Regions from separate parts of the Lysinibacillus sp. NPDC097162 genome, predicted to be linked through region 2. Evidence: riboswitches for the same ligand, from Rfam matches in the RefSeq annotation. Region 2 holds a riboswitch; the other holds the start of a gene.

Region 1 (16,653 bases), on a different contig from region 2:
TTTAACATTTCGTATTGAAGTACTTTTAATTTCTTTTTATATAATTTTTTATCTAGTTCAATCGATAGGTCAAGATTTTTAAGATTTTGAGCCATAAAAATTCCACTCCTTCAAATTGGTTATTTCTATTGTACTAAAGAAATATTTGGATGCATATTCAAATGGTAAAATGTAGATTTTTTAATGCAAATTCATATGATACATTGTAAGGGTTTTCCGCTATAATAAAATAGATATTATGTGACAGTCATATACTTATTTGTCTTTTCCCTATACAATTTAACACGAAGGGAGAGGAATCCTTGCCTAAGTTTATTTTAATGACAATAACCTTTATTGTCTCACTCATCCTAACCTTTTCATCCTATTTCATAAAAATAAATGGTCAATCTTCGTTAGAAATCTCAAATCGTTTTCCCGTAATGTTTGCACCTATTAATATTAGTTATATGATATGGATATTAATTTACATTTTACTCGCATATTGGTTAGTTATGAATTTTCAAAAGACATCTATTAAACAGACTGTTCTCTTTAGCAATGTATGCATTTTACAGGCGCTCTCTATCTTATTTTGGCATTATGAATTATTCATCGTATTTTTCTGTTGTTCTGTAATTTTAGTATTGTACTTGTTTATCCTTTACAATACTTATCCGCATACAAATAATGCTTTAACTGGCCGTCTGCCCATTTCAATTTATTTTGCCTGGTCTACATTTATCATGATGACAAATGCAAGTTTTACGCTAACATCTTATGAATGGCATGGTTTTGGACTTAGTAACCCACTTTGGGCAGTTATTTTACTGTCAATCGGTGTAGCCATCGCCTTACATATTCGCTACTATCATTTCGATATTGTTTATCCTAGCGTGTTTATATGGGCTTATATTGGCATTGCATTCCATAATCAACTTGATGAATTACTTGTGACGACAGCGGCTCTATTTTTATGTGGCGTCCTAATCGTTGGTATCCGATTTGTCAAAAAAAAACCTGCTCACCGAAAATAAATCGGTAAGCAGGTTTTTCATTTAGCCTTGTTTATTACTTGGCTATTTTATGCTTCATCTAATGAAGTTAAAATGATTGGTTTATCTTTTGTAACAATAATTGAATGCTCAATTTGGGCAACTAATGATTTGTCAGGTGTAATAAATGTCCAGCCATCACCAGCTTCAACGATATGTTCTGCTTTCGCAGAAATAAACGGCTCAACTGCTAGCACCATACCTTCTTTCATAATTGTTGAATCCCAAGCATCGTAATAATTTAAAATATGGTTTGGCTCATCATGTAATGAACGACCTAATCCATGACCTGTTAAATTCATAATAACAGTTAAATCATTTGCATAAGCTTCACGCTCAACAGCTTTCCCAATTTGGTTTAATTTAGAACCTGCTTTTACTTTTGTCATAGCGCGATCAAAGGCACTTTTTGCTACGTGACAAAGTTTTTCTTTATCCTCGTAACCTTCCCCTACTACAAATGAAATACCTGTATCTGCAAAATAGCCATTTAGTGAACCGGATACGTCAATATTTACAATATCCCCTTCTTGTATAACACGTTGTCCTGGAATACCATGGGCAACTTCCTCATTGACACTAATACAAGTGTATCCTGGGAAATCATATTCTCCTTTAGGACCAGAAATAGCTCCTGCTTCAGCAAACATGCGGCCTGCAATTTCATCTAATTCAAGTGTTGTCACACCCGGTTTTGTAGCTTCCTTCATTGCCTCACGAATTTCTGCACAAATGCGACCAATTTTTTTAAAGGCTTCAATTTCTTCTTGCGTTTTTACAATCATTTTTAACGTCCCTTTCATCTAATATCTATTCATTAATATAACATAACTTTATATGTCCATAACGCCAAACGCTTTAATTATTCTATGCTAACATTATTTCATAAGTACCATGCAAATAATAATCAGGCCTTTTTTGAAGTTCTTCGGCTAAAAAATATTGACCAAATAACGTGGAAACCTTGGATAATAAAAAAAATAGCATACTAAGTAACACTTAGCATACTATTTTCTCTTTTAGGACAGTCTTATAGTGTTTAAGATTTTCGCTGCATTAATTGTGGCGCAGCTGTAAATAATAGCACAGCAACAATGGCTGTTAAAATTGTTGCTGGAAGCATGTATGTTCCATTGTAAATGATTGAATAAATCCATGCGTTTTGCTCGCCTGCATACTCTGCAAAGAATACTGCACCTGCAAATGTGTGCGCAAGATAACGTAGGAATCCAGCTAACAACGTACCAATGACAATATAAACGGCCATTTTCTTTTTATTTAAAGCTGTTGCCGCTTTTAATACAGGTTCACGAACGATTGCCGCTAAACCTACTACGGTAAAGGCTACCCCGTAATCTAGTAATCCTTGAAGCCAGTGCACAATATAAGCACCAAACATTGTTTGCATAACACCAATCAATAGCCCGGTTGTGAGTCCTGATAAGAGGCCCCAACGAAATGCTATTAAGATGATTGGTACCATTACTAAGCTTACCGAGCCACCTTGTGCCCATACTTTAAAGGAAATTTGATCGAGTACAAGTCCTACCGCTGCGAAAATTGCAATTTCCACCAGCATGAGTAATCTTTTTTTGTCCATATTATTATTCTCTCCTTTGTTCCGATGTAGGATACAAGAGCAGGAATAGAAATCATTTTGATATGCATGTCAATCCGGCATAAAAAAACGATGCCAGGACAGAGCCTCACATCGTAAAAGTGTCGGTTTCTATCCACATCCCTACGCAAGCGTTAACTTACAGGTTCGAAGAGTAAAGGCATTACGTGCCCAGTCTCAGCTGACATCATCAGCTCCCCTTGTGGTCGTTACATCTAATTTTTTTGTTGAACACCCTCATTGTACGCAAACACTTTTGCAATTACAACCTTTTCAACATTAATTTTTTTGAAACTTTCGAGTTTTCTATGCGTAAATAATTAAAAAGGAGGGACTACTATGGAGAATCCAAAAATTTTATCTGCCTTTAGTTATCTCAGTATTTTTTTTGCACCATTTATCGTTCCGTTAATCGTTTATTTCGTGTCAAAAGATAGCGATGTCAAGAGACACTCCATCAAAGCACTTATTTCTCATTTAATACCGTTTGTCTTTGGTATCATTTTCTTTATCGTCTTTATATTTTCTACTATGTCATTAAACACGTTTGATCCTTCGTCTAATGGGAATACATTTATTATCATATGGTTTGTATCTTTTGGTATTTATTTACTCGTTTCGTTAGGCATAGTCATTTGGAATATTGTCCAAGCTGTACGAGTTATTCGTTAAAATTTAGTACTAAGGAGCTGTCGTATTCATGAAAGTATCGAAAGTAGTTAAAACTGCTATAAAATTAGCGCCCATCGTTATTCCGATTGTCAAAAAAGTGGTCGCAGCAAAAAAAGGAACAACTCCAAACGTAACGACACACAAAAAATAATAGCCAATGGGCTCCTATAACGTAAAAACCCACTTCGCTTTCCTGCTGCGCAACAATCTGTAAGCCGCAGGAGGCTTCGTAGGTTTTTACTTTGTTATACATAAATTGTTTGAGTGACTGGCACTTTTTTGGGGTCTAACCCTACTCCCAGTGCCCTAAGAATTCAGAATTGTTTGAGTGACTGGCACTTATTTTACTTCAAAATGTGTTGTACTATGTCCGCTCAACGTTTTTTCAACGTGTAATACTGCCGGCATAGCAGCCTTTAACTCGGCTACATGTGAAATAACACCAATCATTCTTCCAGAGTCTTGTAAATCAATTAGCGTATCAATCGCTTTATTTAACGCTTCCTCATCCAATGAACCGAAGCCCTCGTCAATAAACATTGTTTCAATACGAATATTACCTTGGAAGCTTTGAATTACATCGGCCATACCTAATGCAAGACTTAATGATGCATTAAATTTCTCCCCACCTGATAATGTTTTGACATCTCTTAATTGATCTGTATACGCATCATAGACATCCAACCCAAGCCCACTTTGCTTCGCATGTTTCTCTAACCGATCGGAACGACGCAGTTCAAACTGTCCATTCGATAAATGGAATAAACGAATATTTGCTGCCGCAGTGATTTTATCTAAATAATTAATTTGAATATACCGCTCAAAGGAAAGTTTTTTCGGATTTTGACCATTCAACACTGTGTAAAGCTCTTTTACACGACCTGCTTCTTTTTCAAGGACACGGATTTCCTTTGCCGTTTCCTCTACTTTAACAATAAAGTCTGCACATGCCTTTGCATAGCTTTGCGTTTGTTGTAAGGTTTTAAATGCTTCTTCATATGTGGCACGGAGCATCTCAAGCTTTTCTTCTAATACTGTTAGATCTTGCTTTTCTTTTCCTTCAAGATGCTTTGCTCCATCCTCCATTTGTTGCTGTAAGGAATGTAATTGTAAGGCATAATCACGACATGCTTTACGTAAATCATCAATTTGACTAACGCTACGCTTTGCAGCAGCATAATCTTCATACGTTGCAAAACCAACATCTTTCATGCTTACTAAAAACTGTTCACGCTTGTCATTCAGTTTATTTAGCAATTCCTCATATGCGGTTTTAGCTAGTTCTTCTGCCATTGATGCTTTATTTGTTGCTTCCTTAGTCGTTTGTAAGTTTTGTTGTATTGCGTTCCAAGCTGACTGTAACGCCATTTTTTGTGATCCCACATCTGCAATCGTTTGTTTTAAAGCTCGTAATGACTGTACATGTTCGGGTATTTGCTTTTGCTGTTCTTCTACAATCGCTTGCTGTTTTATTAATTCTTTCGATTGCTCTGCAAAATGTTGCTCTAATTGTAATTGTTTCTGTTGTAGCTGTTCATTTTTTTCGTGTTGCCCTTTTAGCTTAGCTCGCGCGACGGACAGTTGGTCATTCACTATTTTTAAAACAGTCACTTGTTGTTCAATAGCGTGTAAAGAAGTTGTCAGTTCTAATCGATCAGCTACTGAAATATGATAAGCATCTACTTGTTCAATTGCCTCTTGAAGCAGTTTTTTAGTCGATTTTAACGTCGCCTCTTGTTCCAAATATTTACGCTCAATTGCATTGGTCATCGCTCGTAAAGATTCTAGCTCCGCTTCATCTACTACTTCTAACGGTTCTCTATGTGTTAGTTGATGTGTTGTGCTACCGCAAACTGGGCATGGATCTCCGTCCTTTAACTTAGCTGCTAATATACTTGCCTGACCGGTAATCCATTGTTGCTCTTTTGTTTGCAGTGCTTGCTTACTTTCTTTGTATTGTTGATGTGCATTAATAACAGCTTGCTCAGCTACTTCAATCGCTCGCTCATATTTTTCAATTTGAGCTAAAAGTGTTACTTGCTCTTTCAGTAATGGAAGCTGTTCTAAATAGCCTGCATATGGTTCCATCTGTTTTTCATATTGCTCAATCGTTGCTGTTAATTGTCGAACTTGCATTTGTTCTTTTTCTAAAATATGAAGATTATCAGCTACTGCACGCTTGGAACTTTCGACAAGCTGTTCTGTTATTTCTAATTGCTGCTGATTACTTTCAAATGCCTCAAATTTCGGCACTAATGCTAATAGCTCTATTTCGCGTTGCAATATTTGCTGACGCTCAGGCTCTTTTGCTTCTTCCTCTGTATACAATTGTTGCGATTTCTTCAGTTGTTCCACTGCATTTTGGTGATTAATTGTAGCTTGCTGATAAAGTTGTTCTTTTCGATTTTGCTCTGTCCGTAAATCTACACACTGTTGTTCAAGCATAATGAGACGATTTGCTTGCTCTGCTAACTGTATTTCCTGTTCCATAGCTGTATACTTTTCTCGTTGTTGCATCAACAATTGCAAACGTGCTTGTCGTTGTGCCTGTTGATCGAATTGTTCATTGAGCGCCTTTGCCATACTGTAATATTCTTGTTCTTTTTGATGATTTGCATAAGCTTCTTCATAGCGCATTTGTTCCGTTCGTATACTAGCACTATAAAAGAATTGCTCCTCTTCAAGGGCATTTTTTAGCTGATGCATATTGTCGGTATTATTGCTTATACAAGTAAATAGTGTTGATGATCTGTGTGGTAAAACGCCTGCAATTTGTCCAAGTAAATGCTCTTTTAATTGCTGGGCACGTTCTAAATCCTTTTCTGCTTCTTTTCTTTTTAGATCTAGCTTTTTTGTCATTGCACTGAAACGATCCGTTTTAAAAATCTTACGTAAAATCACTTCTTTATTGGTTGAATCTGAAGTTAAAAGTTTGCGAAACTCTCCTTGTGGCAACATTACAATTTGACTAAATTGATCTTTTGTTAGTCCTATAATCTCCAGCAACTTTTTATCCACTTCATTTGTTTGCTGTTTTTCCACAATACTAAAGTCAAATTTACCATCCTTCATTTCTGCTAACTCGACTTTTTTTCCTGTAACACTTTTATTTTTTGCTTTAATATGGCCCGGCTGACGTACAATTTGATAAACTTTACCTCTCATTTCAAAAACCAATTCCACTGAAGTGTAAACATCATCTGCAGCAAAACCGCTTCGAAGCATCGCTGTATCCTGACGATCTTCTCCGCTTCCTGATCCATAAAGTGCATAACAAATGGAATCAAAAATAGTCGTTTTACCAGCACCTGTTTTTCCTGATATAGCAAATAACCGATATTCACCAAGCTGTTGGAAATCAATAATTTCTGTATGTTTGTAAGGACCGAAAGCAGTAATAGTTAACTTGAGTGGTTTCATCGAACTGCCTCCCGTTCCTCTTCTAATAATTCCTGTAGCATTTCTATAAATAAACGTTCAGTTTCTGAGTCAGGCTGTTCACCCAAAATATCAGCATAAAATCCTCGGAATAAATCAATATCCTCTACTTTTTCCATTTCAATTGCTTGTATTTCATGGTTTTCTTGCATTCGTGACGCTTTTCGTTCAATATGCATCGCATGAGGAAATACTGTACGAATTCGCTCCATCGGTGAAGCGACTGGTGTGGCGTCTGTTAAACGTACGAAAACATAATCATCACATGGTGGTAGTTTTAATAAATCGTCCATCGAGCCCTCTACCACTCGTAGATCACGTCTTGGCACAAGTTTTTGTTTAGTGACTTCTACGTTTCCACTTGCATCTAGTTCTACAATTAAAAAGCCTTTTTCATGTAAATGTTCAGACAACGAATATTTTAAGGGAGAACCCGCATATCGAATCGATTCATTCAATACAAAATGGGCTTTATGGAGATGCCCCAGTGCCGTATAGTTGAAATGTTTAAATAGCGCTGCATCCACACAATCAGACCCACCGATAGATAGTGGACGCTCTGAATCACTCGTGTTTTCTTCTTCATAGCCGTATTTCGTCACAAAGCCATGTCCAATAAAAACATTACGCTTTGTTGTTTCCATCGTTTGTTTGATATGTGCGATAATTTTTTGCATTGCATCTTGATGTGTTTGAATCGTATCATCTTCTAACATAGTACGGACTGAAGCTGGCTCTGCAAACGGCACAAGATGAAAATGGACCTCACCGAATTCGTCTGTTAGTACAATAGGTGAATGCTCTTTTGTGAACTGACCTACTATATGTAATCCACTATCACGCATTACACGACTACCAAAATTCAATCGACCTGCACTATCATGATTGCCAGCGACCGCTAACACAGGAATTTTCTTCTCCAGTACAATTTCTGCTAAAACATCATTCAGTAAATTAACGGCCTCTACAGGTGGCATTGAGCGATCATATAAATCTCCTGCTACAATAATTGCATCCGGTTTTTCTTTATCGATGGCTTGCATAAATTGCTGTAAAATATAGTGTTGATCTTCAGTCATATACATCCCTTGTACAAGCTTGCCTAAATGCCAATCGGCTGTATGAAATAATTTCATTGTATTTGCGCCTCCTGTCTTTTTCTATTATTTTATTTTATCATGCATTTAACTATATTCTTGCTTTAAGACAACATCTTTTATATGGAAAAAGCCTCAATTGTTTCTGTGCCTGTTACTCGTTACAGCACTCGGCACGGGCACCTTGCAATGTTTCAACCTTCTATTTCGTAAAAATCCACTTCGCTTTCCGCGGGCACAGTGTAAGCCGCAACCCTCGCTGTCGCGCATTTCAGAATTGTTTTGGTGCCTGGCACTCATAAAATTCAGAATTGTTTCGGTGCCTGTCACTACAATAAAAAAGTATGCTAAGTTACTTGAATTGTCCCTAATTAGGAAGCAGTTCATTTACTTAGCATACTTTTTTACTTTACAGCTTTTTGGATCTTTCATGTCCTAGATTCGTTGTAGTTGCAAGCGTTGATTGGCTCTGGCTTTTTCAATGAAAGTAGCATAGCCAATAAAGCCTTGAATGTTTCTGACGGTTGAAACTTTCTCCTGTTTTGCTTCTACTGACCTTTTCTTGGACTCTGCCTGTTTTTGTAATATTTCTTGAAATGTCATTGGATTAGGCTTTGGTAATTCTGATGTAGAGATTGCTAACATATCACTACCACTATAAGATTTTAAAAAGGCATTCGCCATTTGACGATAACCTTCAAAATTTGGATGGACATCCGCAATATTTGGCAAGAACTGTGTAGCTTGCAATCCGAAAGCATCATAGACATTAATGTAAGTCATCCCTGCCTGCTCAGCTTGTTGCTCTAAAATCGTATTTAACTTCATGAGCTGTGCATTCGTTCCCTCTTTTTGTGTTGCATGCACATTTGGATAGGCAAAATAATAACCCATGACGTACACTTTCGCATTGGGTGCACGTAATTTTAGCTCTGCCAACATCTCCGCTATATTTTTTCTGGCTATATTTAAAGCGTAGTCTACCTGAAGCTGTGAAAATGCTAACGTACCAGCCATTGGGTTGACCTGCACAAGACGCAGTAAATCATTGGCGCCTGCTGAAATCGTAATAAGTGTTGCGTTCGCTAACACCTCACTTGCTTCTTCTGATTTTACCCGCTCTAAAACGTCCGCTGTTGTGAAGCCTGGGAAAGCGAGTTCTTTTGTATAGTGACTCAGTTGTCCCATCTTCCCTAAACGCATCGCGATAAAATCACTATAGCCTGCATCAATTTCCTGATATGGTGTTTGACCAGCTGCTAATGAATCACCAAGTGCTACATAATTTTCAGCACGTGCAAAAGCAGATGAAACACCAAGTGTTAACGAAAGCACCGTTATACTTACTAGGCTCAATAGTCGTTTCATCTGCTCACCTCACATTTATTTACGTTAGTCTATTAAAAAGCCCAGCTACCTTTACGGAAAATTGGCTCCACAGTACCATCTGGTAAAATACCGTCAATATCCATTTCGCCGCTACCAATCATAAAGTCCTCATGTGTAACTGAAATATTCGCCCCTAACGCTTCAAGTTGACCATTTTCTAAATCTCTTCCACCTTCTAAACAAGTTGGATAAGCTTCGCCGATAGCTAAATGGTTTGAAGCATTCTCATCGAATAATGTATTGAAATATAATATTTCTGAAGCCGAGATTGGGGACTCATGCGGGACAAGTGCTACCTCTCCTAAATAACATGAGCCCTCATCGACTGCAATTAACTCTTGTAAAAGGTATTGCCCAACTTGCGCTTTCGCATCAACAATTTTTCCTTCTTCAAATGTAAGCTTAAAGCCATCAATAATATTGCCTTGGTAAACTAATGGCTTTGTATTACTAACATAGCCATTTACACCTTGCTTCATTGGCAACGTATAAACTTCTTCCGTCGGCATATTAGCGATGAAAATAGTATCATCAGGAGTTTTACTGCCACCTGTAAGCCATTTATGCTGAGGTGCTAATGCGATCGTTAAGTCAGTACCTGGTGCAGTATAATGAAGTTTTGCATACTTTTTATTGTTCAGTAATGCAGCTCGCGATTCTAAATTTGCAACATGTGTACGCCAGTTTTCAACAGCGTTCCCCTCACCAATATGCACCGTTTTAAAGATGGCTTCCCAAAGAGCTGGTACTTGTTTTTCAACTTCTAAATTCGGGAATACTTTTCCTGCCCACTTTTCTGAAGGTACTGCGACGATAGTCCATGCAATTAAATCCTTCATGACTGCATTACGGTAGTTTTTCAATGCTGCGCCTGATACCTTTTGATGTGTTGATAAACGGTCTGCTGGAATACCAGTTAATTTGTCTGGGTCAGCCGCATCTATCCATAATAATGCCCCTTTGCGTTCGATTAGCTCATCACGCATTTTAACAACCCATTCTGGAAAACGATTAAATTCCTCATCAGACGCATGCTCGAAATAAGCACGGTCCATTTCATCATCTGAAAAATTAACATGAACACGACCAGCTCCAGCTTTGTATGCCTCCTTCACCACTAGACGAGCAAAGTCTAAAGCTTCCACTGATGTATTCACTAATAAGTATTGCCCTTGTTGAATATTGACACCAACCTTAACCGCTAGTTCTGCATATGCCTGTAATTTTTCTTCAAATGTCATATTAGTTCCCTCGCTTTTGTCCAATTGTTTTTGAATTACCTTCTACGAGCTTTCCATCATGCCATACCTTCTGCACTGGTTTGCCTGGAATCTCACGTGTCCACTTTTTATACGTTTTTTCATCATGGTATGATAACAATGTTAGTACTTCACCATCTGCACCTGCACGACCTGTACGACCAGAGCGATGCAAATACTGTTCAATTGTACGTGGAACATCGACATGAATAACATGTGTTAAACCAGCAATATCTAAACCACGCGCCGCAATATCTGTGGCAATTAAAACACGCGCATCTCCTTTACGGAATGCATCTAAAGCTTTTTTACGTTCTTCCTTTTTCATGTCAGAATGTAATGTCACAATTGGTGCTGAACGATATTGTAGCTTCGTTTCTTTCATTAACAATTGATCGATATTATTGACGAAAGCAAGGGCACGTAAGCCTTCTGTATGTGATAGTCTACGGAGGAAGTCTGTTTTATCACGCTCTTCTACTTTCAAGAACGAATGCACGACTTTACCAAACTTCACCATATCCTCAGGTTTAATTTTAAAGCGTAATGGCTCAAACATCATACGGCTTGCGACTAATTCAATTTCTTCAGTAATTGTGGCAGAAACAACAACTACTTGGCGACCGAATGCTGACCCTTCGATAAATGATTTCACCACAACGCGATACTCGCGGCTTAGTAGCTGATCACATTCGTCTAAAATAACTGTTTCAATTTCTTTTAACTTTAATTTACCCGAACGCACTAATTCATTTAAGCGACCTGGTGTACCAACTACGATGGTTGGCTTTTTCTTTAACTTCTCAATTTGTCGTGCAGAGTTTGCACCACCAATAAGTTGTTGTACGGTAATATCAGTACCCGCTGTCCATTCACGAATGACCTCGACGATTTGCATTGCTAATTCTTGAGATGGCGCAACAATTAAACCTTGTGTTTGCTTTTTCGATCCATTTACTTTATTAAGTAAAGGCAACACATAAGCCAATGTTTTCCCTGAGCCTGTTGGTGATTCTGCTACAATATCCTTGCCTTCAAGCATTGCTGGAATCATTTCTTCTTGAATTTTCATCGGTTCTTCAAAGTTCCATTTTGCTTGTAATTCTTCTTTTAATAAATTTATTACTGACATGTTAATTCCCACCTTATTATCCTGCTTGACATTAGTTTAACACACTAGCTGTGCACAAGCATTTTCCTTCTATATATTGTGCAATACTCATTAATCTTTTAGACATGGATTAAAAAAGCTCACCTTTTACAACAGGTGAGCCAAATGTTACTCCACTAATTCATAGCCGCATGCTAAAATAGCACATTCAGCTAAAACGATTAATGAATCTATATATTTGTCACTTAATTTTAAGTCTCGATTGACGATTGATAACTCTGTACAGCCTAGTACGATACGATCACAATTCAAGGCTAGCATCGCTTCTTCGATAGGCAGCCAATCTTCTTGTGTGACATCCTTACCAGCTTTCACATAATCGTAAATAATCGCCATCACTTTTTCTTTCATTTGATCATCTGGTATTACTGGTGTAATGCCAAACTCCTCTAATGCATCTTGATACATGCGTGACGTTAACGTGCCCGTTGTCGCTAAAATACCAACCCGCTTTGCCCCTAAATCATTTGCTCGCTTTGCCGTTTCACGAATCATGTGTAGCACAGGAATTGGAGAGCCTTGTGCTATTTCATCATAAAAGGTATGTGCCGTATTACACGGAATGGCAATTAAATTTGCTCCAACAGAGGCTAGTTTTTTTGCATCCTCTATTAAAACTGGAACAGGGTTTTCTTTTGTTTTATCTAATATAAAAGCTGTTCGGTCAGGAATATTTGTATCATTATCAATAATGGTATGTACATGCTCCTGATCTTTTGTAGCCTTTGTACGTCTTACAATCATTTCGCCGATAAACATTGTTGCAAGTGGACCGACGCCACCAATTATACCTAAAGTTTGTTTTTTCATGAGTTAGACAGACCTTTGTTGTTAAAATATTTCTTATATTTGCGATAGAAGCTTAAATTATCAAGCGTTACATTCAGCCAACGCTTCGCATTCATATCTTTATAATTAAAAATAGAATCCGTTGCTAAACCTTGTCGAATCAAACTTTTAGCTTCAATTACAAGTTGTTCATTTAATACGTATTTAAATAATACACCATTAGGCACTATCGTCCAAAGGTGCTTGTTCTGCACATATGTTAGCTGCTGTTTACTTCCCCGAATAAAATCATCCGCTACATACTGCATTAAATTATAGCCGCTTGCTGTCACATAATAATTCGATAGTTCATTATGTAATTCCATACTCAATAATTTGTACAGTCCATCACGTTCATCATATTTCATATCAAATGTAGCAAAGCCTTGAAATTGTAGCGCCTCAAGAAACGTTTTAACACAATCCATTAGTTCCTTGTCATAAGTCGTCATAATGGCGACATAGCGTCCAATACCGTGCGGTGAATGCTCTTCTAAAATCGGGTTCCCTACAGATAGTAGCTTGACTTTGTGATCTTGTCCAACATAAGCATTTACAACACGCATATTGGCATCTTCACCTGGAATATATTGTTGCACCATTAAATCATCACGGTAGGCAGATTCCTTATATATTGCGTGAAAAATAGCATCTTTTTCATCTTCATTATGTGCAGTATATACCTTTTTCTTACCGGGGAAAATACAACTTGCGTACTTCGTCATATTCATAGGCTTAATGATAACAGGATATTCAAATGGCATCGTCAATTGCTCATAGTCATTTACCGTACAAACATGCATTGCAGGATAGTGGAAGCCATACGCTGCACAAAGCTGATACATACTTTCACGCTTTAATAGTTGATTGGCAAGTGGTTCATCGACATAGGGAATAACAAAAAAACTCGATAATTCATCTTTATGCTGCACAATTTTCTTTACATAAAATTCATCACAAGCTAACAGTAATAATTTCTTTTCTGAAAATTCCTCTGCGATAGCTTTTAAAGCAACAACAAAGCGTTCTTCAATATTCAATCTTGCTACTTCACGAAAAGTAAATAAATCACTTTGTTGAATTTTTTCCATATTCGTATGATTTAATGCAAGTGGTTTAACGCCATAGGACTCGTAAAATGCTCGCGCCATGCCGTAAGCATTCATTTCATCGCCCAATAAAACCGGTAAAAAAGCGTGCTCAATGGCCATTCTACTCAACTCACTTTAGCTTTTTTATTAGTGTAACATATTTTACTACAGTCAAAACTGCGCTCCAATAGCTTTCCTAGATATAAGAAGTTTGCAAAAATCCTTATTTATGAATCGCTACTGCTTGCATATTTAACTCCTGATAGCTCTTGAAAAATTCGTCTACATTGTATGAAACATTACCCTGTAATGGGTCCATGACGACTACTTGCTGATCTGAATGACCAGTTAATACTACGGCATGTAAGTTTAAGTACGCATCATGCTTCACCGTTTCACCTTCATAAATCCAGCCTTTATTCGCTGTTGTTTTAGGTGTCGATAAATCAAGCGTAACCCATACGACAACAGGAACTCCCTCTTCTACAAGGTCTAAAATCTCACTTTGAGATGCACCGCTCATATCCGTTACACGAAGGTTTGCCTGCTTATCTGCAATAGCGGCTTCCGCAGCTTTGACAATAGGCGCTGCAAAGACGTACATACCATTTGCCTTATCCCGTGGATTTCCTGCATACGCAAGCGCTGGGTTCGGCCCGTAGCGTTGACCGCCTGATGTATATATATTTTGTTTAGGCAAATAGTTATCCGCCATTTCAAGCTTTGTAACATCCATGCCGTAATAATTTAAAACAGCCGTTAGTGCCGTAATTTCACAACCTTGAGGAAGCTCTGGTTTCTGCATGATTACTGGAACAGCAAGCTCTTGTTCTGCTCTTGAAGAATGCGTTGGCAGTCGATAATACGGCTTTGTCACATCATACGTAAATTTTTCAATTGTCGTATAGCCATTATCATCCTTGCCACTTAGCGTTGTTGCCGTAATCGTATATTCTCTGCCCTCTACAAGGTTTGAAAAAGTAGCCTCGCCCTCTTCAGAGCCTACTGCTTCTTCAATTTTCTTACCGGTCTCCGTATCTGTCATTGTTATATAGAGACTCGGAATTGGTGCACCACTATTAAATTCTACCGTCAAAACAGTTAATTGATTCTTTGGTCGACTCTGCTGTGTTAATTGATTACAACCAGAAAGTAGCATGATAATCATAATACTAACTATTAAAAGGCGTTTATAATCACTCCACAAGACAAATTCCGCTCCTATCTCATTCGAAGAAATACATAATCTTCTATTCTATTTTTACAATTTGTCGTAGCTTTATTATACGCTAATTTAATAGGTGTTCATATTTTATCCTGCTACTTTTCAATGTATTGACAAAATCCTATACTTTAAGATGTTGCTATTTTAGGTCGAAGCGTATGTTTTAACACCTTTCCTGATGCATTACGTGGTAACTGTGCTAAAAATTCAATTTCAAAAGGCACTTTATATTTTGCAAGCTGTGAACGACAATAGGCTAAAATAGACTCTTCATCTAACAGCTTCCCTTCTTTTAATACAACAAACGCTTTTGGTACTTCACCATACACTTCATGTGGTAAGCCAACTACTGCTGCCTCTAAAATTTCTGGCAATTGATATAATACTTCCTCAATCTCAATTGGATAAATATTTTCCCCACCACGAATTATCATGTCCTTTTTACGATCGACTATATATAGGTAACCTTCTTCATCAAACCGCCCTAAATCCCCTGAATAAAGCCAACCATCTTGAATAGCTCGGGCTGTCTCTTCATCATTGCGCAAATAACCTTTCATTACCTGTGGTCCTCTAACGCAAATTTCTCCAACTTCGCCTGCTGGCACTGCTTCTCCATAGCTATCTACAACACGTACTTCTGTCTGTGCTAACGTTTTTCCGACTGAACCAATCTTCGACAATGCATCTGCATCTAAAAGAGAGGTAGCAGCAGGTGAATTTTCTGTTTGACCATATAAGTTTTGAACTTTTACATTCGGCAAAGCTTCTTTAACTTGCTTCACAAGTTCATATGGCATTGGTGCTGCACCATAACATAATAAACGTAAATTCATAAAGGAATGATCCTTAAATTCAGGCGTATTTAATATCATCGTATACATGGAAGGTACACCGAAGAAAATAGTGGCCTGTGTTTTTACAAGTTGTTCTAACGTATTCTTTGGTGAAAAGCTTTCCTCTATAATTACCGCACCGCCTTGAAAGAACATTGGCATCGCAAATACGTGGAGTCCTGCACAATGAAACAAAGGCGTACAAATAAACATGCTGTCCTCGTTTGTCATATTCATAGATGCTGACCAAATATCCGCTGTCGAAGCAATATTTTGATGCGTCAGCATTACCCCTTTTGGCTTCCCTGTTGTACCAGACGTATACATTACAACAGCCGTATCATCTGCTTGTAATTGTATAATCTTTCTTTGCCCTTTATAGTTTTCGATAACTTCTTTCATATCTTTTAATCCAATCACATGTTGAAATGAATACGGAACATCAGCTAGTACTTCTTCAATTCTCTCGTCATAAATGAGCCCTTTTGCTTCTGAATGGTTGACGATAAAATCAACCTCTCGTGCTGCAAGTTTTGTATTGATAGGCATCACAACATAACCTGCTAGTTGGATACCGATGTAAGCAATTAAAAACATATCGGAATTAAGTGTATATAGCGCAATGACATCATTTTTCTCATAGCCCTGCTCTTGTAAATAGGCTGCAAACTTTTCTGCACACTTATAAAACTCGCCATAAGTTACCTTTTCACCTTCATAAATCGTTGCAATCGCATCAGGTTGCTGTGTAGCGTATTTTTGTAAAATATCCGTCATAAATATCGTCATCATATACCCCCTCATTTTTAGTTGTTACTCAGCGAATCGATGTTTTCAAGCTAATCAAAAACTACGCTTAAATTTGTGACATCCGCAGACGCTTGCCCCACTACATTCAAAACATAGTTGACATTCATTTTCCACGTTAAGAAATGGAAAACTTCTGTTAAAGTAATTAAAAGCTTTAAAATAGAATTCCACTAACATTATTCAGA
Region 2 (16,653 bases):
TTTTATGGATTGCACTTTTTGTTATTGCGCCGATTGCTCTCGTTGTTTACTACTCCCTACTAGATTTACATGGCAATTTTACGCTTAATAACTACAAAGCATTTTTCTCTTCTGTCTATTTAAAAATGACACTTAGTTCGTTTTGGTATGCGTTTTTAATAACATTCTTTACACTGCTTATTTCATACCCAACAGCTTATTTTTTAACAAAAACAAAGCACAAGCAGCTATGGCTGTTGCTCATTATTATTCCGTCTTGGATTAATTTATTGTTAAAAACATACGCATTTATAGGGATTTTTGGTTTATATGGTCCGATTAACGCAGCGATTGAAGTATTCGGCTTTGATCCGAAGCAAATGCTATTCACAGATATTAGCTTTGTCTTTGTATCTGTTTATATTTTTATACCATTTATGATTTTACCAATTTTCAACTCATTGGATCGTCTAAATCCAACGCTTATATACGCAGCCCGCGACCTAGGTGCATCTGCTTTTACAACGTTCCGTCGCGTCGTATTACCATTGACGATGGATGGCGTTAAATCAGGGATTCAAGTTGTATTTATTCCAGCTTTATCACTATTCATGATTACTCGCTTAATTGCAGGGAATCGTGTCATTACTCTGGGTACAGCAATTGAACAGCAATTCCTTGTGACGCAAAACTGGGGCATGGGTTCAACGATTGCCGTATTTTTAATTTTATTCATGGTGATTATTATGCTTATTACAGGTCAAAAGGATAAAGGAGGTCGCGTACGATGAGCAAACTCTCAACATCTGCAAAAGTGTATTTAGCGATTGTTTTTATCGTCCTGTATGCACCTATACTTTACTTAGTCTTTTACTCATTCAATAGTGGGGATTCCATGACTAACTTCCAATCCTTTACATTGGACCATTACAAGGCAGTTTTCGAGGATTCAAGACTACTCGTTATTTTAATTAATACGGTAATTGTTGCACTGCTTTCAGCCCTTATCTCGACAATTATTGGCACATTAGGAGCAATTGGTATTGTTACGGTAAAAGATTCGAAAATGCGCAATACCCTACTTTCTTTAAATAATGTGTTAATCGTTAGTCCAGATGTTATTATCGGCGCAAGCTTTTTAATATTATTTACAATGGTTGGCATTAAACTAGGCTTTGCTTCGGTATTATTAGCCCATGTAGCGTTTAGTGTTCCTATTGTAGTACTTATGGTTTTACCGAAATTGCTAGAGATGAATAAGTCGTTAATTGATGCAGCTTTAGATCTTGGCGCTTCAAAAAAAGATGTCATGATGCGCGTTATTTTACCGTATATCCAGCCTGGTATTTTTGCAGGTTTCTTTCTCGCTTTAACTTATTCATTGGATGACTTTGCCGTAACATTTTTCGTAACAGGAAATGGCTTTAGTACATTATCTGTTGAAATTTACTCGATGGCTCGTGCAGGTATTTCTTTAACGGTTAACGCAATTTCTGGTTTAGTATTCTTCGTAACTATATTAGTTGTAGTCGGCTATTATTTCTTTACTAGCCGTACAAGTAAAAGAACGGGGGGACAACAATGAAATCTTTAATTCAAGCTACTATCGCTATTCTTGTCGTTTCCGCCCTTTTAATGTACGCTGCTGACGCAATGAGTGCGAACGGTGGTAAAAGTGGTAAAGATACATTAACGATTTTTAACTGGGGAGAATATATCGACCCTGATTTGCTAAAGCAATTCGAAAAAGAAACGGGTATCCATGTTATTTACGAAACATTTGACTCCAATGAGGCAATGATGACGAAAATTAAACAAGGTGGTACGGCTTACGATATTGCAGTGCCATCTGAATATATGATTGAAAAAATGAAGGAAGAAAACTTACTACTTCCGTTAGATAAAACGAAAATACCTAATTTTAAAAATATCGATCCGTATTTTCTCGATTTACCATTTGATGATAACAATGAATACTCTGTTCCTTATTTCTGGGGCACAGTAGGTATTGTCTATAATCCAGATTTGGTCGGTGACTTAGATTTCTCTTCTTGGGAAGATTTATGGGACCCATCGTTAAAACGTAAAGTCTTTTTAGTAGATGGTGCACGTGAAGTTATTGGCATGGGCTTAAATAGTCTTGGTCATTCCCTTAACTCGTTAGATGACCATGAGTTACGTCAGGCTACAAATAAACTAATTACACTCGCACCAAACGTTAAAGCAATCATCGGTGATGAAATTACACCTTTAATGATTAATAACGAAGCGGCTGTCGCTCTCACATGGTCTGGTCAAGCAGCAGATATGTTATTTGAAAATGAAGACTTAGACTTTGCTGTTCCAGAAGAAGGCTCAAACTTATGGTTTGACAATATGGTTATCCCGAAAACTTCAAAAAATGTTGATGGTGCACATGCTTTTATTAACTTTATGTTGAAAGCGGAATCTGGTGCGCAAAACGCTGATTATGTAGGCTATTCTACACCTAATATTGCAGCGATGAACTTAATGGATAAAGAAGTTGTAACTGATGAGCGCTTCTACCCTTCCGAGGAGCAACGCAAAAAATTAGAAGTATATAAAAACCTTGGTCCAGAATATTTAGGCAAATACAATGAATTGTTTTTAGAATTTAAAATGAGTATTCGATAAATACTAAAGAGAAAAAACAATATTTTTCTCTCTCAAAGAGTCGACAAAAGGCATCAAAAGTTTAAATACTTGGTGTCTTTTGTCATTTTTTCTTTTGATAGTTCTAATAGAGAATTTCACTTCCGATATGTTCAGTTAATTGGAGCGGAGGGCGGCGACTCCTGCGGGAACGCACAACACGTAAGACGCAACAGGCTGCGCGCCAGCGAGGGTTGCGGCTTACAGTATACCCGTGGAAAGCGACCGCCCGTAGCGGAAATCAACGGTATTATTCATAGGAAAAAACAATATCTCTGTTCCAATCACCAGGTCATTCATCTACGACTATAATCCAATAGCCAAGCAATATTTCTTTATGATAGACTGGAGTAATGTTTCAATAGAAAAAAGGGGGGTATTCGATGACCCAGCAGAAGTCTAACAAGGCGGCTTTGTATATTTTAATGTTTAATATGTTTATCGCAATGGGGAGTATCGGAATTATTATTCCTGTTATGCCAAAGTACTTACATATATTTGGTGCAGCAGGACAAGTTCTTGGCATGTTAATTGCAACGTTCGCCTTTGCACAATTCATTTTTTCTCCAATTGCTGGGAATCTTTCGGATCGATATGGTCGAAAAAATTTGATTATTTTTGGTCTGATTGTAACTGGTATTGGGCAAATTTCGTTCGGGCTATCTACAGACGTATGGATGCTTTTTGTTGCTCGATTCTTAGGAGGTTTAGGTTCTGCCTTTGTAGCACCTCCAATTATGGCGTTTGTAGCAGATATCACAACGTATGAAGAACGAGGTAAAGGAATGGGCATGTTAGGTGCCGCTATGTCTCTTGGTTTTATGATTGGACCAGGTATTGGTGGATTCCTATCTAAAGTTAGTTTGCATTTCCCATTTTTCATGGCTGGAGGAGCTGCTATTATTGCCTCTATCCTTTCATTGTTGTTATTACCTTCTACAAAACCAAGTGCAGCTCAGAAAGCACAAAAGCAAGACAATCTCGTAAGACAGATGGCACGTTCAGTCCAAATGCCATACTTTGTTATGTTGGTAATTATGCTAGTGTTCTCGTTCGGCATCGCCAATTTCCAAACGACATTATCATTATTTGTGACAGACAAATTTAACTACACACCTACCGATATTGCGATCATTTTAACTGTCGGTGGCGCATTTGGTGTTGTTGTGCAAATGTTCATCATAACACCACTCTTTAAACGCTTTGGGGAAATGAAAGTTGTATTAGTCAATTTATTTATTGCTGCTGTAGCTATTTTCCTAATATTATTTGTTTCTGGCTTCGCACTTATTTTAGTTGTCGCAACGATTTTCTCAACGGCAACAACACTTATTCGCCCAGCCGTCAACACACTGATTTCTAAACTTGCTGGTAATGAACAAGGTTTAGCCGCTGGACTTACCAATGCCTATATGAGTCTTGGAAATATGATTGGTCCTGCACTTGCGGGTCTTTTATTCGATTGGAATATGAACAGCCCGTATATATTTGGGGCAATTATTTTAATGACATGCTTCTTACTAGCGCTTATTTGGACATTGAAAAAGGCGCCGCATCTTATGCAGCCTGATGCAAATTAGTCTATTGACAATTATTTGTAATATGGTACATTTATTATCGAAAAATTAAATCGTTTAATACCACTAGGGGAGTCTTTACAAGGCTGAGACGTATATGCTCATATACGGACCCTTTGAACCTGATCTAGTTCACACTAGCGGAGGGAAGTGGCGACGCTTGCTTTCGTGTAATGTAAAATGCAAGGCCGCTTCCTTTCGTGACAAGGAAGCGGCTTTTTTGTATTCATTAGACAGTGCTATCGGCGATTTTGCGAGGTCTACCGGCGATTTGTCCGGTTTTATCGGCGATTTCGGAAGTTCTATCGGCGATTTCTCACATTTTACCGGCGGTTCACTGGGTTCTATCGGCGATTCATCGCACAAAACTAAAAGGAGTATCTATCATGTCTATTCGAAAACTAACTACGATGGCTTTATTAGTAGCTATTGCAGTAGCAGGCTCTATTTTTGTCTCCATTCCAACTGGCATTGCACGTGCTTATCCTGTACAACATGCGATCAACGTCATCTGTGCCATTCTATTAGGTCCTATGCCTTCCATCGTCGTTGCTATAGTTACATCATTAATTCGTATCTTAACAGGCACAGGCTCTCTTTTAGCGATTCCTGGTAGCGTCATCGGTGCTGCATGTGCAGCCTTTGCTTATAAATACAGTCGCAACAACTGGCTAGCTGGTATTGGTGAAGTATTTGGCACTGGTATCCTTGCCTCATTAGTCGCTGTACCATATGCGCAGTTATTAATGGGAACGTCCGTAGGAGCATTATTTTTTATGCCTGCATTTTTTACATCTAGTTTAATTGGGGCATTTCTTGGTATTATGATTGCTAGCAGTCTAAAGAAAAACGCATCGCATATTCTTATTACGAAGTAGCTATGTTTATAAAAAAAACGATAGCACACGCTTTTAGCAATGTGCTATCGTTTTTTTAATTAAGAGCGTTTTTTCATCCCTTTTAATAACTGTGCAACGTTTGTGTCTTCCGACTGTACAGTTGCTTCTTCTACAGACTTTTCTTTTTGTTTATGCCTTGTTATGAAGCTCCAGCCAAAGCGTCGAATCGTAATATCTACGAAGAATAATAGCATCCCCGTTAATAATAACCATGTTGCAATATTTTGGCGCTCTGCTCCTTTGTTAGTGAACTTACGGAACACATCTTGTGGTTCTTTCAAGACAGAGCCACCTGTTTGCTTCGTTAGTTGCTCGACAAGTGTTTCATTCACAGGACGTAATTCATATTCTGCACTGTACGGTACGCTTAGTCCAGCCTGATAAATCGCCTGTTCTTCGTCAGCAATACGGAAAAAAATCAACCCTGGTTTAGCTTGGACAACTGCACGTACTTGCGAAGCAGAAATCGTTTCAAGCTGCAAATCAAGCTCCTCGCCAGATTCATCAACAGCGACAATATCTAAAAAGGCAGCTTCATTTGTCGGGTCCGTAATGATAAATGAGCCATCTGTATCAAGACGTACATCATAGGCTACATCATTATAACTTGGTAGCATTTGCGAAATAATTGTTTGCCAAAATGATCCCCATCCTTGCCATCTTGCCCAGTCACCAGCCCATTTCCCTGTCGAATCTGATGTGAAAGCGAAAGTTTTACCAAGTCCATATTGCCATTGAGCCAATACAGGGTCTTCCTTCTCGCTTTCGGCAATCACAGCAGCTCCCTGCTTCGCTGTCGTACCAATATATGCATTCATTTGTGGCACACCATTTGCAAAGAGTGCATTCCATCCAGCTGCATTATAAATTGTAGGGTAAAATGGATTGTCTTCTATATAAGTACGGGAAATCATGGCTGTCTCACGTGATAAAATTGAAGGAATTGTTTGTTCATCAATGACATCATAGAAACGACCACTACCCATTTCACTTAATGACTGTAGTAAGTTGCCATCTGCATCTTGTCCAATCGCCACTGTAGAAAGTGTAATCCCTTGTTCCTTACCATTTTCAATTAAATCCTCATAATTGCCTGATTGCGACTGTCCATCAGTTAATAAAATAATATGCTTCCTCTGCAATTTTAAATCTGCCAAACTATCATATGCCGCTGCAAGTGAACTATATATTTCCGTACCACCACCTGGAGTTACCGATAAAATCGTATCGACTGCTTCCTCTTTATTACCAAGCGGTCCAGTTTCAATGATTTCCCAAGGTCGATCATCAAAGGCAATAAACCCAAGCGTATCCTCATCGCGTAACATTTCAACTGATCGTGCGGCCGCTTCTTTCGCTAGCTCTAATTTTGAGCCATACATACTTCCTGAACGGTCAAGTACGATGACAAGTCCTAGCGATGGCAATTGCTCTTTACCCTTTATCTCCATCTCAACAGGTAATAATGTTTCAATCGGCGTTTTAAAATAGCCACCCAAGCCGAAGCTATTTTCACCGCCGACCATTGTAAAGCCAACACCAAAGTTTTTGACTGCCTGCTCAATAACGCCCATCTTCGCTTCACCGACTAAGTGTCCAGGTACATTATCAAAAATAATAGCGTTATATTGCAAATAGCTAGAAAGTTCATTTGGTAAGCTTGCTGCATCTATCACATTATAGGAGATTGAATTCGCCCCTAGCGCTGCAGCAATTGGTGATGTCGTATCGTAGCCATTAACAATGAGTAAATGTGGCTCACTTTGCACCATTGTAATACTTGTTAATTTATTATTTTCAAAAATAGCATCTTGTCCAACTTGCACGTGTGCCTCATATTTTACAAGCCCCTCTGCAGTTGCCGTATGTTTATATGTGAAAACATTTGAACCTTGTGCAAGTTCTACAGACTCGCGATGAATGAGTTTGTCATTTTCGTACAGTAATAGTTCACCTTGTCCTGCAGCTGTAGCATTTACTTCCGTAACAAGCTGCTGCTGTTCACCTACGTAAGCTACTTGTGGTGTAACAAAGCTTTTTAGCGACACATCATTCGTCACACTTTGATGAAATGGAACGACATCTACACTAATATTGGAGCCCTTTAGCTTCGTTGCAAAATCTAGCGCGCTCCCTTGTGTCTCATTGGCATCAGTTAGTAAAACAAGTCTTGTTGCCTTTTTAGGATCGACAATACCTGTAGCAAGTTGAAGACTTTGCTCAATATTCGTTTGGTCTGTTCCTTTGACTTCAGTAAATTTGGGAACTTCCTTTAATGATTTCGATAAAATCGCTTCTGTTTGGAGAGTTGATGAAAAAGAGTAAATCCCTGCAAGTTGTTCATCCTTTTTCGATTTCAAACTTTCCTCTATAAAACTAGTCATTTCCGCTTCTGTGTTATTCATCGAAGCAGAACGGTCAACTAAATATAATACTTGCTCGTCCTTTACTGGTAATAAAATATAGGGCGCTGCGAGTGCAAAGACCAAACAACCGATTGCTATTACACGAATGCTCATTACAACAAGATGACTTTTTTTCAGGCGCATACGCTCTTGCCAATAAGTCCACCCAAAGTACATAAACAATGGCACTAATAACAATAAGGCTAATGGCGTATCAATTCGTAAATCCACGACGTCGTTGCACCTCCCACTCTGCTACAAGCAAACATAAAATAATGAGTATTAACCAAGGGACAAATGAAGCCTTTGATACTTCTTCTTTGCCATTTTGCTGAAGCTCTCCAAGCGTATAGCTCGTCCCTTCTTCTATCACACGTTCAGGTGCCTGTAGTTGCACGATAAGACGTTTTTCTTCACTACTTGAGCGAGCCGTGTAAATACCTGGCTGCATCGGTGCAGTTAATAAACCGTTAGTAATTGACGATAAAAATTCATCGTCCTGAGAATAGACACTCCAATCTCCTTGTGCTAACGCAACTGAACGTTGCTCATTTGGTGCGAAAATGCCAAGAGATCCTACTGATTCAGATAATTGTTGTTCCGCGCTCCATAAAAATAACGGGAATGAAGGATATAATGGCCAATCCGTATCTGCAATATCAGCTAGAACGATAATATCCCCTTGTGGTGATCGTTGAATAAATGGTTTATCACCTACTGTGGCAATTGTTTTATAGCCATCAAAAGCAGGATACAGAGCACTTACATAAATATCATTTAACTCACTAAATGCAAATAAAGCATCGCTCGTTGTTTTTACCTCACCATTAATTTCCTTTTTTTCAACATCATCACGTCCAATTAATACTAACGGTCTTTGTATTTTTTGAAGTAATGACGTTTGATTTGTTACGATGGTAGCATTTTGGTTATCCGCTAGTTGTAATGACGGTACAATCTTTACATTATTATTAATAGATTGAAAGCCCTTTTGAATAAGTTGATGCATGCTTTGGTCGACAACGATATTCGCTGTTGCAGTTTGAAGCACAACCGATTGTGTATTATCCACTGCATAATCATCTTTCACATCAATGTTCGCTGTTATAGTATCCATTAAAGGTAAATCTTTAAATGTTTTAGTCGTAGCTTCATTCGCTGATAAAGATATTTGCTCGTCCATTATCACTTCACCTTGATTATTTTGAAGTGTAATTGTCAGCTCATGCTCCTGGTTGGTATCGTTTTGTAGTTGCACTAACGCCATCGTAGATTTACCGTCTGTCGTTGCCGCAAAGCGTGTAATTGCAACATTTGTTAATCCCTTTTCAGCACCATATACGAGCCATTTCACTGAATCTTTCTCCATTGGCAATTGTTTTTTATCGAGTGAATCTGTAAAGACGTAAATCGATGTTTGCGTATCACCAACAAATGCTTGTGCAACGTCAAGCGCCTTATTCATTTGCGCAGTTTCATACGTTACATGTAAATCTTGTATCGCTTTTTCAATATTTTTCACATTAGTTTCCTGCTGTAGTACTGCTTGTGGCGTATTGCCCGTTGTTATTAATGTGACAGGTCGTCCGTCAAGTTGCTTCACTAATGATTGCATTTCTTTTTTATGTGCATCAAATGTAGATTGCTCTTTACCGGCTAGCATTGTAGCGGACGTATCAACGATAAAAATCGTCTGCGCACCCGCAATAGTGCTTTTTTTCACATACGGATTCATCAGTGCTAGCACTAATAGGAGCAATGCTAGCAATTGCAAATAGAGCAACGCATTTTTTTGTAAATGCTTTAAATATGGAGAAACCCGAGTTTCTTGCATAATTTCAGACCAAAAAAGTGTTGAGGACACCGTTTGATCGGTATATTTTTTTCGAAAGAAATAATATAGCAGGACAATGACCGGGATGATGGCCGTCCAGCTAAAAATAATTTGACTAAAGCCCAAAACGGCTCACCTCACCTAATCCAATGTGCTTTTAATAATTGCTGAAAGATTGCATGTTGCAACCCGTCCTCCACCTTGAGTTGCAGTTTACGCACGCCAAAGCGACGGCAAATGGTTTCAAACTCTTCTTCGTGAAGGCGACGTCTTGCCTCATACGTATTTAGTACTTTTGATGACATCGTGACATTTACATCACGCCCTGTTTCACGGTCGAGTAAACGCACATCTCCTGCATAATGAGGGGATAGCTCCTCCTCAGTAACGATTTGTAAAATGCGGACATCTCCTGCAAAACGGGGTAATCTTTTCAATAACTGCTCCCATTCCTCAATAGGTTCAAGCCCATCAGTCACGATGAATAGCACAGTACTATCCTTTGGTAAAGCCTTTAATGCTCCCTGTGCAAAGCCTGCTGTATAAGTTGCTTGTTCAATTTCTGTTACAACTTGCAAAAAGGCACGACGATACATTGCACCTTTACGACGAAACGGTGGCTTCACGTCATCCTGCACATAAGCAAACGATAAACGGTCATCACGCCCAAGTACCATTAATCCAAGTGAAGCAACGATTTGCCGCGCAAACGTCCATTTTGCTTGATCGCCCATTGATTTTGTTGCATCTAATAAAATATGCACTCTCATTTCTTGCTCATCTAAAAAACGTTTAATAAAATATTTATCGGTTCTTGCATAGACGTTCCAATCTACTTGTCGCACATCATCACCTAAATGATATTCGCGGAAATCAGAGAAATCGAGGGATGCCCCGAAGCGCTGCGAACGATGCGAGCCTTTATGCTGGCCGCGCATTTTGGAGGCAGTCGCCACTTGGAAACGACTTATTTTCGCTAACCAATCTTCGGGCAATATGTTTTTTGTCATCGACTTACGCCTTGCTGTACTTTTTCTAAAATAACGTCTATCACATCATCTGCTGTTTTACCTGAAGCCTCCCCTTCATAATTCAGCAGCATTCGGTGACGTAATACGGGCTTCGCCACTGACTTAATATCCCCAACAGACACATGAAAGCGTCCACTCATTAAAGCTCTAGCTTTCGCTAACTTAATTAAGCTTTGCAAGCCACGAGGTCCACTGCCATACATAACATAGTGCCTTACTTCATCGATAGTATCTGCGCTTTCAGGGTGTGTTGCCACAACAAGATCTGCTGCAAACTCAAGCATCTCATCAGCAATCATCACTTCCTTAACCATTTGCTGCGCCATAATTAGTCCATCTGTATCCAAAACTTTTTGTAAGCTTACTTCCTGCGCACCTGTTGTCCGCTTCATAATTTCCATAAGCTCACTTTTCTCTGGATATGGAACGAGAATTTTACAAAGGAAACGGTCCATTTGCGCCTCAGGCAACGGATATGTACCTTCCATTTCAATTGGGTTTTGTGTAGCTAGGACAAAAAATGGTTTTGCCATTTTCTTCGTATCCCCTAAAATCGTAACCGTTTTTTCCCCCATTGCTTCAAGCAAGGCACTTTGCGTTTTTGGTGTTGCACGGTTAATTTCATCTGCCAATACCATTTGACTAAAAATTGGCCCTGGCTGGAATGCAAACTGCTGTCTGCCATCTGCTGTGCGCTCAATCATGCTTGTTCCTGTAATATCAGCAGGCATTAAATCCGGCGTGAATTGAATACGTGAAAAAGATAAATCGAGCACTTCAGAGATTGTACGAATGAGCATCGTTTTCCCTAATCCAGGAAGCCCTTCTAACAGCGCATGACCGTCTGCAAGGACTGCATATAATGTGTAATCAATTGCTTCTTCTTGTCCAACAATAAAACGATGAATTTCATCTTTTACTTGTTGTAATTTCGTACCCATTTCGACATACTGTTGTTCTGTAAATGCCATGTTTTCTCCTCCTACTGCTGCTCAATAGTCGTGAAATATGATTGCACGACTTGTTGTAAATCCTTCGGCAATTGTAAACGCTCTGAGCTTTCTAAATAGCTGTCTTTATATGAGCCAATTACTTCTTCATACGGTCGGATAGAACCTTTCGTAATCGGTCCATTTCCTTGTTGCTCAGATACATGCGAACCGTCGCCTAATTGCCCGCCATCGACAGTCGTTTCATTAGATCCACCAATTCTAGGTGTAGTTAATAAGTTTCGGCTGCCTTGACCGCTCCCCGCACCATTTCCTAAACCAGAACCTGAGCCACTTCCTTGACCTTGACCTTGGCCTTGACCTTGACCCTGTCCTTGACCTTGACCCTGTCCCTGTCCTTGGCCCTGGCCTTGGCCTTGCTGGTTGCCTTGTGATTGCCCGTTGCCTGTTGCTTGCTGGGAACCATTTTGGGAATTATTTTGTCCTTGCTGTCCCGATTGCCCTTGTTGACTGCTCGGCTGTGCGTTACCTGAAGAATGTTGATTCGAGTTTGAATTGCTCTGCTGGTTATTATTTGTACTATTAGCACTAGCAATAGCATTTTGTAATGTATTGCTTGCTGGTTTCCCTAAATTGCTCATCGCAGTTTGTGTTGTATTCGCACTTTGTGTAAGCTGTTGCTGCATCTGAGCAAGCTCTTTCAACTGTGCGATTTCCTCTTTTGATAAAGCGTCATTGTTATTGTCTGCAGCGCCTTCTTTACTCGCAGTCTGCTTATCTTTTAATTGCTGTTCTTTTAGAGCTAATTCCTTCTGCTTTTTCACAACTTCACGTAATGCTTCTTCGGCAGTTTGTGTTTCTTTTAATGTATTTTGTAATTCCTTTAACTGCTCTTTCACTTCTTTTGTCTCTGCTTTTTTCTCTAACTTGGCAACTTCTTTTTTTATGTCCTCAATAACAGCCTTTTCTTTTTCAACTTCAATCGCTTCAATTTGTGTTGCCGCTGGGAACATATAAAGTACTGCTAATACGACAGCTGTCACAAAAAGGCCGACGAAGGCTTGAGTTCGAAACAAATTTTTCTTTCGAGCTTTAAATTCAGCAAAGGCTTTTTCCGACTTTTGGACAGCTTTTGCAAGTAAAGATTGCACGAGTGGATCTTTGTCATCTTTAAATGACAATGCTGTTACTAATTCATTATGAGCGAAGTAATAATCCAACGCATGCAATGCTTCCTTCTCTTTAACACGTCGCCACCACATTAAAACAACTGTAGCAAGTATGCCAATAATAAAGGTAGCAAGCGCAATTTGACGATAATATGGCCAAACAAACAATCTTGATACAAGGACGAGCAAAGCACTCGAAAGCAATGCTAAAAACAACCCGTACTGTGCAATTGGTAGACTTTTCTCAAATGTTAAACTGTTTTTTGCACGCTGAATAAATTTTCGTAATTGCTGTCGACGCTCCATGCTGTTTCCTCCTCATCGATTACTCTTCATATTGGCACGTAATTTTTTAATCGCAATCGATAAACTTAACACGATAATTAAAATATAAACTACTAAATAGGTAATCCATACTGGGAACTTCACTCCGCTAAGCTCGGTTAACGCGTCTCCCATAGATGGAGAAATAAGTGTAAGCATTAAAGCACCTGGATTAATAGATGCCCAAAAATATGTCATAAATGAAGAACTTGTTGCAATCGTATTGCCCATTTGATGGAATGCCATCGATAGGAAGAAGAAAAACGCCGTAATTCCACCTAAAAAAATGATTGAACCGTACGTAGCTATCATTGCGACAATTGTTTTCTTCGTGATAGTTGAAAACATAACACCAATACTGCCAATTGCAACAACTGTTAATAAGTAAAATAAAAAGATTGAAATAAGTTGTGAAGGTGATACCCCACCAAATAAAAATACTAAACTGTACAACGGTAGCCCCGCGATTAACATTAATACTAAAAACGCCACGGATGACAATAATTTACCAATGATAATTTGTGTTGAGCTTTGTGTAGTTGTTAGTAAAATATTTAACGTTTGCTTTTCTCGTTCACTACTAATTGCCCCAGCAGTTAAACTCGGTGTAATGAAAAGAACGAGTGCCATTTGTAAAATTGTCAGTACTGCAAACATCATAAAGCTTGTGTCGGGTCTGAAGAAGCCTTTGCCGGTAAATTCAGTCGTCAGCAGTAAAAAGCCTGCGATAAAAATACAAATCACTGCTAGATAAAACATTAAACCTGAAAAGCTTTTAAAAGAACGGAAGCGTAACTTCAATTCTTTTACAAGTACAGGGTTATAAAACCTTTCCATCATTGATTGTCCGCTCCCTTCGTAATCGCCATAAAGACATCCTCTAAATCTTTTTCTTCTTCACTCAATGCATAAATTGGTAAATCCGCAAGCATTGCCTTTTTCAGTAACATGATTTGTTCACTGTCCGTTCCACGGTAATTAAAGGCAATTTCCAATCGATTGTCCATCACATCTATTGAAGAAATAAGTGGATCTTCTTCCAAAAATGCACGTACTTCATTTAAACAATCCGAAACCTTAATGACAATGCGCTTTTCCCCTTGTAACTGAGCTTGAATAGTAGCAACATTGCCATGGGCAATCAGTTTACCATTATCAATAACGCCAATTTCATCGCACATTTCAGCTAGCTCTGGCAAAATATGCGAGGAAATTAAAATGGTTTTTCCCATGGATTTTAAATTTCGTAAAATATCACGCATTTCTACTCGCGCACGTGGATCTAATCCTGAAGCAGGTTCATCCAAGATTAATACCTTTGGATCATGGATGAGGGCTCTTGCTAAACATAGACGCTGCTTCATTCCTCGTGATAGTAAATCTACATATTCAAAACGTTTATTAGTTAAATTAACGAGCTCTAGTAACTGTGGTATCAGCACTTTACGGTCCTGCGTTCCAATGCCATAGCTCGCACCATAAAAGTCTAAATATTCATCTACCTTTAGTTGGTCGTATACACCGAAGAAATCTGGCATATAGCCTATTTGTTTACGCACTTCTTTTGGTTCCTTAATGACACTTTTTCCGTTAATCAATGCATCGCCTGAAGTTGGGGAAAGCAATGTTGCTAAAATCGAAAATGTTGTCGATTTCCCAGCACCATTGGCACCTACAAAACCAAACACTACCCCTTCCTCCAATGATAGATTTAAATGATCTAGTGCTATGAAGGAGCCATACTTTTTTGTTAAATCACGAATCTCAATCATTACTTCGCCACTCCTTTCAGCTCTATTTCAGGTAATTTTGTCTGCTCTCCAGTTTGATCTGGTCCAAATTTAATTTCCAAAAGCAGTTCACCCTTTTCATTGAAATACTGAGTAATATCTTTTGTAAACACCTGCTTTGTATCCACTAATGGCTCATAGGCATTCGTTGTATTATTCCAAATCGAAAGCTGCATACGTTTAACATCTTTATTAGAAATTGTGAGCTCATTTAAAGATTGAACGAAGCTCATAAAATTGTCTGGCATCTCTATCGATAATTCGTATAAGCCGTCTGACAAGTACCAAGTATTCAACTGTTCATCTATTTTATCAAAAAAGGCATTTGATGATTGTGGGCTCAAATTATATGAAAAGTTGTTGCGTTTCATCGTAAATGGACCGGACATTTCAACTTTTCCATCGAATGGCTGTACAAAATAAGAAATAGGCGACATCTTGACGCTTGTTTCAAGTTCTACGCCAACAATCGCTTGCTCTGCCCAAGCTGTAATGACTGGTTGTTTTTCATTTTCTACTAATTGAAGTGCCTGAGATTTCATGCGTTCAATACGTATTGGGTCAACCTCTTCCTTCGACTTTGGATTATCATAATTATAATTATTAAAGTTTGAAGGCTTTTGAAGAACCGTTGTTTTCATTTCTTTATCCACCGTTAGTGTGGCATTTGGTTCAATATCACCAAGCTTCACTTCTTTCGTGCCCGATATTACAGTGACATCCTTTAGAGCAAACGGGAAGTTATTTTTAACTGTTCCTGAAAGCTTTTCGTCTTTTAATGTAATATCAACATCCATTTTGCCAATATTTTGAGCTGCAGTTTTTCCTCCAAAAGATTGTACAGACCAATAGCTTAAATCACGTAATGTTAATGTCGAACCATTTGCGTGCTCCTTAATATACGATGATTCATGTAATGAACCCGCTGCACCGGAAAGATTATAGTTATTACGGAATGCTAGTGCAGTCGTAGCCTTATCTGCATTCACAACAAAATTACCACTTCGATTTGTTAAAATCGATTCAACATAATAGCCATTTACGCTACTATCTTCATTTACTTTAAAAAATGCCGATTGTTGTACTTGTGGCTGTACAATACGATCTTTTGCACCAAAAATAAATAGCGCAATCGATAGGACAACAGAAATAGCAGGAACTACCCACCAAGCATGCTCACGTTTATCCATTTTCTTTAGAACAAAGTAAAGGATTGGACCAATTACTAAAATATAAAGAATAATGACGATGAGCATATAAGTAACAGACACTTCAAATGATGGGAATAACTCATTAATACTACCTAGCTCATAAGAAAGCTGATCCATCGTTGATTGACCTTGCATCGTTGTTTGTTGAGACATTGTTTGAATATCTAGCATTTTCGCCGTTAATGCCGCATAACCATCCATCGATGCTAAAGGCTGATCTCCTAATGAAAACGTTGTTTGCACAATTTCTCCACTACCAACCTGTTTCTTAGCTGCTAGAATAATATTATTGTCCTTTAATACTGGGACACTTCCTTCATTTTCTGTTGCTGTATATACTTGTATTGCTTGTGTGAAAATACCGCCTCCAGATAATTTTGTTAAGCTATCTGCTGAGACACTTGTCATTTGTTGGGATAATGAAAGTGGTAAATAGTCTTTAAAAATGCCCGCTGTTGCATTGATTTGCTCAGCGCCTCCAAGTAATAATGTACCGCCATCTTGTACCCATTTTAATAATGCTTCCTGTTGTTTAGGTGATAAATCAGCAATGGCTATCTCATCTACTGCAATGATATTCGCCATCTCAAAGCCTTGTGCAACTTCAGGTAATGTATAATCCTTTAGTTGATTTAAATTAAAAATTTCAACACTATTTGATGGTACAAATTGTGATAATCGCAAATATGCCGATAATCGGTCACTTTTATCTGTTAGCGTATAAATAAATGTTGAATTTGCTTCTAAAAAATTAGCCTGCAAACGTTTTGTTCCTTTATAAGCGACCTTTTTTCCTTTTTCAATATCGCCC

What was found. Region 2 has a riboswitch for thiamine pyrophosphate ahead of thiW (energy coupling factor transporter S component ThiW). Riboswitches for the same ligand answer to the same signal wherever they lie in the genome.
Region 1: another riboswitch for thiamine pyrophosphate. It lies ahead of thiT (energy-coupled thiamine transporter ThiT); the one in region 2 lies ahead of thiW (energy coupling factor transporter S component ThiW).

The regions. Positions count from the first base shown of each region.
Region 1 covers NZ_JBIWDT010000008.1:54,457-71,109, forward strand. The annotation lists gene ACIQXW_RS21925 (polyphosphate kinase 2 family protein) at 1-95, opposite strand, end outside; gene ACIQXW_RS21930 (hypothetical protein) at 303-1,016, shown strand; gene map (type I methionyl aminopeptidase) at 1,064-1,819, opposite strand; gene thiT (energy-coupled thiamine transporter ThiT) at 2,074-2,634, opposite strand; TPP riboswitch at 2,756-2,863, opposite strand; gene ACIQXW_RS21945 (magnetosome magnetite crystal formation protein family) at 2,992-3,324, shown strand; gene ACIQXW_RS21950 (hypothetical protein) at 3,353-3,475, shown strand; gene ACIQXW_RS21955 (AAA family ATPase) at 3,664-6,744, opposite strand; gene ACIQXW_RS21960 (exonuclease SbcCD subunit D) at 6,741-7,898, opposite strand; gene ACIQXW_RS21965 (SGNH/GDSL hydrolase family protein) at 8,295-9,227, opposite strand; gene ACIQXW_RS21970 (aminopeptidase) at 9,260-10,489, opposite strand; gene ACIQXW_RS21975 (DEAD/DEAH box helicase) at 10,491-11,639, opposite strand; gene cuyB (cysteate racemase) at 11,787-12,488, opposite strand; gene ACIQXW_RS21985 (carboxylate--amine ligase) at 12,485-13,717, opposite strand; gene ACIQXW_RS21990 (C39 family peptidase) at 13,821-14,804, opposite strand; gene ACIQXW_RS21995 (class I adenylate-forming enzyme family protein) at 14,951-16,447, opposite strand.
Region 2 covers NZ_JBIWDT010000005.1:28,342-44,994, forward strand. The annotation lists gene ACIQXW_RS18460 (ABC transporter permease) at 1-770, shown strand, start outside; gene ACIQXW_RS18465 (ABC transporter permease) at 767-1,564, shown strand; gene ACIQXW_RS18470 (ABC transporter substrate-binding protein) at 1,561-2,634, shown strand; gene ACIQXW_RS18475 (MFS transporter) at 3,036-4,232, shown strand; TPP riboswitch at 4,288-4,395, shown strand; gene thiW (energy coupling factor transporter S component ThiW) at 4,616-5,107, shown strand; gene ACIQXW_RS18485 (VWA domain-containing protein) at 5,167-7,764, opposite strand; gene ACIQXW_RS18490 (vWA domain-containing protein) at 7,748-9,493, opposite strand; gene ACIQXW_RS18495 (DUF58 domain-containing protein) at 9,505-10,377, opposite strand; gene ACIQXW_RS18500 (AAA family ATPase) at 10,374-11,369, opposite strand; gene ACIQXW_RS18505 (hypothetical protein) at 11,381-12,823, opposite strand; gene ACIQXW_RS18510 (ABC transporter permease) at 12,836-13,681, opposite strand; gene ACIQXW_RS18515 (ABC transporter ATP-binding protein) at 13,678-14,613, opposite strand; gene ACIQXW_RS18520 (hypothetical protein) at 14,613-16,653, opposite strand, start outside.